Linked DNA regions of Arachidicoccus terrestris. The protein of the gene in region 1 binds, or shares a complex with, the protein of each later gene. Links are inferred from orthologs where the notes say so. Each region holds a gene or a part of one and is shown in the gene's direction. Other genes may lie near its edges.

Evidence for each region. The genes of interacting proteins can lie anywhere in the genome.
Region 2: the proteins of accB (region 1) and accD are in contact, whole or in part, in a solved structure (PDB 8UXZ), measured with the Escherichia coli proteins. The link is inferred for Arachidicoccus terrestris from one-to-one orthologs.

Annotation. Positions count from the first base shown.
Region 1 is NZ_CP083387.1:3,226,330-3,229,139, forward strand. Bases 67-2,810 are described here. They hold accB (acetyl-CoA carboxylase biotin carboxyl carrier protein), read left to right. Parts: upstream 67-1,067; coding sequence 1,068-1,553; downstream 1,554-2,810. Other genes in these bases: K9M52_RS12565 (DNA-3-methyladenine glycosylase family protein), read left to right, coding at 67-203; efp (elongation factor P), read left to right, coding at 303-869; accC (acetyl-CoA carboxylase biotin carboxylase subunit), read left to right, coding at 1,724-2,810. In the rest of the region: more of K9M52_RS12565, read left to right, coding at 1-66. UniProt on the Escherichia coli protein: This protein is a component of the acetyl coenzyme A carboxylase complex; first, biotin carboxylase catalyzes the carboxylation of the carrier protein and then the transcarboxylase transfers the carboxyl group to form malonyl-CoA.
Region 2 is NZ_CP083387.1:3,686,136-3,688,968, reverse strand. What follows is about bases 1-2,767. They hold accD (acetyl-CoA carboxylase, carboxyltransferase subunit beta), read left to right. Parts: upstream 1-807; coding sequence 808-1,728; downstream 1,729-2,767. Other genes in these bases: K9M52_RS14310 (DUF2911 domain-containing protein), read left to right, coding at 2,509-2,767; smpB (SsrA-binding protein SmpB), read left to right, coding at 1,867-2,307; K9M52_RS14325 (IMPACT family protein), read left to right, coding at 58-672; ribD (bifunctional diaminohydroxyphosphoribosylaminopyrimidine deaminase/5-amino-6-(5-phosphoribosylamino)uracil reductase RibD), read left to right, coding at 1-46. In the rest of the region: more of K9M52_RS14310, read left to right, coding at 2,768-2,833.

The DNA of each region.
Region 1 (2,810 bases):
TAATGTTCACCCTGGGCCGCGAAAATATCTTTGCTGTGGATGATCTGGGTATTCAGCTGGCCATGGCCAGCTTATATAAACTTGATCGTGCAGACAAAAAGCAGTTCCGCCGTCAGGTGTTGGAGATTTCTGACGGGTGGAGCCCCTATAAAACGTACGGATGTATGCATTTATGGGCTTTTAAGGACAATACCCCTGCCTGAAAAGGCCTATTTTTTGCAAAAAAAATAACGGATTTGCTCCCTAATCAGTACATTTGCCTCTTGTAAACGTTTCAAAATAATCAATAAGTAAAGATTTTTATGGCTACAACTTCTGATATCAGTCGTGGTTTAATCCTGAAATTAGACAATAACCTGTACTCTGTCGTAGAGTTCGGAGAAAATAAAACCGCAAGAGCCGCGGCCAAAGTATGGGCAAAGTTAAAAGGGGTGGATAACAACCGTACGATTGAAAAGACCTGGAACAGTGGAGAGACCATTTTTCCTGTCAGAGTAGAAAAACACGCATTTCAGTACCTATATAAAGATGAAACCGGGTATAATCTGATGAATAATGAGACATTTGAGCAGATTACCCTCGCTGAAGAAATGATTGATGCCCCCCAATTCCTAAAGGACGGTAGCGAAGTCAATGTATTTATCAATACAGAAACAGAACAGCCCATTGGTGCTGAATTACCTGAAAAAATTGTTCTGCAGGTAACTTATTGTGAACCCGGCCTGAAAGGCGATACCGCTACCCGTGCCACCAAGCCTGCCACGCTGGAAACAGGCGCTACTGTCAATGTGCCGCTTTTTGTCAATGAAGGGGAATTGATCCGTATCAATACAAAGACCGGGGATTACGTAGAAAGAGTGAAGGAGTAGGAGACTACTTGTCCTTTGCCTTGAAGCTGGGTAAATGCGTTTCCGAAGATGAAGGAAAGGGTTTTTGCCTCGCTTTCCAGCGCCCGCTATTTTTAGAGAAAACCGCATGGTATATTAAACACATGCTATGTTTTTTTAGTATAGAAAAATTCGGTAATTTTCAATAAAATTGTAATTATTCATAATTAATTTTTAACCATGGAATATAAACAGATCCAGGAACTTATCAAGACGATTAACAAAAGCAATATAGGCGAGCTTTCCATCGAGGAGAAGGATTTCAAGATCACCATCAAGCAGAAAAAGGAAAACATCCAGACTTTTGTTAATGCGCAGCCCATTCAACCGAATTTTCTGCCACAGGCGGCAGCACCCGCTCCATTGCCTCAGCAAGGTCCAGCACCCGCTGCTGAAAAGAAAGCAGCGGCAGCCGATACGAGCAACCTGGTCACCATCAAGAGCCCGATGATCGGCACATTTTACCGTCGCGCCTCCCCGGATAAGCCCTTACTCGTTGAAGTGGGACAGGAAGTAAAACCCGGACAGTCTGTCTGTATAATTGAAGCCATGAAACTGTTCAATGAAATCGAAAGCGAGGTGTCAGGTACGGTTGTAAAAGTACTGGTAGATGACGCCTCTCCGGTGGAATTCGATCAGCCTTTATTTTTGGTAGAACCCCAATAAAGAAAGATATAGCGCCCGGCCGTATGGCCTGGCCTGTTTGTTTAGGGCCGGTTGGCCCAGTTAATTTTTCCCCGGTGAACAAGACAGACAGGGGTTAGGATACTAAAGGCAAGTGTCAGATGTGATGTATCAGCTTTCTGTGTCCATTTAATCATGACCAAATTCATACAATGTTTAAGAAGATATTAATTGCCAATCGCGGAGAAATTGCCCTGAGGGTTATCAGAACCTGCCGTGAAATGGGTATTAAAACGGTTGCTGTTTATTCTACTGCTGATAAAGAAAGCCTCCATGTACGTTTTGCAGATGAGGCCGTCTGTATTGGTAAGGCTCCTAGTGTAGACTCCTACCTGAATATTGCGCATATTATGGCAGCAGCAGAGATTACCAATAGTGACGCGATTCATCCGGGTTACGGGTTTTTAGCCGAGAATGCCAAATTTGCCCAAATCTGTAATGATCATGGCGTGAAATTCATCGGACCCACTGCTGAGATGATCAACATGATGGGTGATAAAGTGACAGCTAAAGATACGATGATCAAGGCCGGTGTGCCGGTAGTACCCGGAGTGGAAGGGTTATTACAGAGTCTCGAGCACGCGAAAGCGTCCGCAAAGATCGTGGGCTATCCGGTGATCCTGAAAGCAACCGCCGGAGGTGGCGGTAAAGGAATGCGGGTTGTCTGGAAAGAGGAGGAAATGGAGAAAAATTACACCACGGCTAAAATGGAAGCGGCTGCTTCCTTTAAGAACGATGGTATTTATATGGAGAAATTTGTGGAAGAACCGCATCATATTGAAATACAGGTGGCCGGCGACCAGTTTGGTACCGTCTGTCATATGAGTGAAAGAGATTGCTCTATTCAGCGCCGTCACCAGAAGCTGGTAGAAGAATCACCTTCTCCTTTCATGACGCCGGAGTTGAGAGAAGCGATGGGCGCTGCCGCTATCAAGGCTGCTGCTTCTATCAATTATGAAGGTGTGGGAACCATTGAATTTCTGGTAGACAAACATCGCAATTTCTACTTTATGGAAATGAATACCCGTATACAGGTAGAGCATTGTGTGACGGAAGAAGTCATTAATTTTGATCTGATCAAAGAACAGATCAAAATTGCCATGGGAGAGAAGATCTCCGGTAAGAATTATGTCCCGGTAATGCACGCTATTGAATGCCGTATTAATGCGGAGGATCCCTATAATGACTTCAGGCCTTCTCCCGGTACAATTAAGACACTTAATACACCTGGCGGACATG
Region 2 (2,833 bases), 460 kb from region 1 along the record:
GCTTGGTCAGGATAAAATATGCTATTTTGCAGCTCAAAACGATTAGGACCAGCATACATGACGACACAGGAGACATCATTTTTTACAATTGGTCAGGAGGCGATTGCCGAATTCAAAGACAGAGGCAGTAAATTCCTGGCCTATGCATTCCCCATCAAACATCCGGAAGACTTTAAGCAGCGGCAATCGGAACTCAAAAAAGAACATGGCAAGGCCGTTCATTTTTGTTTTGCCTATAAATTGGGGCCGGACAATTTAATTTTCAGAAGTAGCGACGACGGAGAGCCTTCAGGCAGTGCCGGCAAACCGATTCTGGGTCAGATCACCAGTAAAGGGCTTACGGATGTAGCGATCATTGTGGTGCGCTATTTTGGTGGAACACTTCTGGGAGTGCCCGGACTGATCAATGCGTATAAAACGTCTGCCGCCCTAGCCTTGCAAATGGTACCTATCATTAAAAAACAGATTATGGAGGATTGCCAGTTGGACTTCGATTATACCCGGCTCGGTGAAGTAATGCGCTGGATTAAGACTTTTAATGCAACCATCAAAAGCCAGGAGTCTCAGCTATTTTGCAAAATGATCATCAGCATTCCTAAAGTATCTATGGAAGAGGCGACAACGGTATTCTCTTCGCTTCAGGCGGTCGATTTTAAAAAACTGGGTAAATAATTCTACGATTTAAAATCAGTTCTCTAAAAATAACAACCGTTTGTCTACATAGATAAAACAAATACCTTTAAATTGCCTGATAAAGTAGGAAAGTCCTTAATTTTGTCAGTCTGAAACATATATCTAAAAGTAAATATGAGCGAAGAAGAACTGAAATCAGAAAATAGTTATATACCGGAGCAGGATAAGAAAACGGAAGGAGAACCCAAACAAAGATGGTTTCAAAGATTGCGCAAAGGCATTCAGACAACCACCTCTGAAAAAAAAGAGGTCCCAGAAGGACTCTGGAGCAAATGCCCGGAATGTAATTATATCTGTACCTCCTCAGAACTGGAAGAAAACCTGTATGTGTGTCCCAAATGCGGATATCACCACCGGATCAGCAGTGAGGATTATTTCAAGATTTTATTTGACGATAGAAATTTTAAAGAACATTTTGAAGGAATCAAAAGTGTGGACTTTTTAGGGTTTACAGACTTAAAGTCCTATCAAAAACGTCTGGATGATATTTATAGTAAAACAGATCTCAAAGACAGCATGCGGGTTGCTTCCGGTAGCATGAACGGTGCACCCATCATTGTCGCTTGCATGGATTTTGCCTTTATTGGCGGTTCATTGGGCAGCGTGATGGGAGAAAAGTTCAGCCGGGCAGTAGATTATGCTATTGATAAAAAGGTCCCCTTTATGGTGATCAGTAAATCTGGAGGCGCACGCATGATGGAAAGCGCTTTTTCTCTGATGCAAATGGCGAAAACCAGTGCCAAGTTATCTCAATTAAGCGATGCCCAGCTGCCTTATGTTTCATTATTGACAGACCCAACCTTTGGTGGCGTCTCCGCCAGTTTTGCCATGCTGGGCGATATCAATATCGCTGAGCCAGGTGCCCTGATCGGATTTGCAGGCCCACGTATTATAAAAGAGACGATAAGAAAGGATTTACCTAAGGGTTTTCAACGCAGTGAGTTCTTATTAGATCACGGTTTTCTGGATTTCATTGTAGACAGAAAATCCTTGAAAGACAAGCTAAGTGTTATGCTCCGTCACTTCAAAGTTTAAAAAACAGACGCAGCAAATACAATTACATTCAAACGCACGGCATTTCTGGTCCAACCGGTAACCGTGCTATTTTGTCAATGACGCTATTGTAGCAAGGCAAAATTATCCCAGGGTTATTGATAGAAAGATAAAAATGTTATGGGCGCAACACATTCCAACAGACAGGCATATTTTCATTACAACATTGATACTAAGTATGTTGCGGGTATTGTATTACTTGGCACCGAAGTCAAGAGTATCCGTAGTGGCAAGGTAAGTTTCAATGACAGTTTCTGTCTGTTTGATAAAGGAGAACTCTGGTTAAGAGGGCTTTTTATCGGCCAATACGGATTAGGCACCACTAACAACCACATTCCGGTACATGACAGAAAATTACTGCTGACCAAAAGAGAACTAAAAAGGCTACAGGCAAGCATTAAAGAGAAAGGGCTCACTATTATCCCGTTACAGGTCTTTATCAATGATAAAAACCTCGTCAAAGTGGAAATCGGTGTAGCCAAAGGTAAAAAACTCCACGACAAACGGGAAACCCTCAAAAAACGAGATACCGACCGGGAAATCAAACGTTATCTCAAATAGCGCACTATTCCGTTTTTAATGGTCCGTCCACTGATCCTATAAAATATTTCTAAAGTCCATTACTTCTCTGCATTCATTAAAATCTTTAACGTAATTTCATCAGCGGAAACTTCATACCATGGAACCGCCGTACGGTCATTGTATATTTGATGGCTATTGGCGGATTTCGGGATGCCATTTTAAAACATTTAAATTAAACAGATGAAAAAGCTAATTCTGGTTTGCCTGTTTGCCATCGGTCTTGGCGTTCTAGCCAGCGCGCAACAGCCTAAAAAAAGAGCCAGCCCCAAAGACAGTGTATCAGCCACAACGACATCCGGTGTCAATATTAAAATTGTCTATGGCAGGCCTTATTTAAAGGGTAGAGAGATTACCACCATTGTTCCTTTCGGCAAAGTATGGCGTACCGGTGCGAATGAGGCTACACTCTTCCAGGTTGATCAGGATGTTACAATCGAAGGAAAGAAACTGCCGGCGGGCAAGTATAGCCTTTACACGATTCCCGATAAAGATCAGACGGTACTGA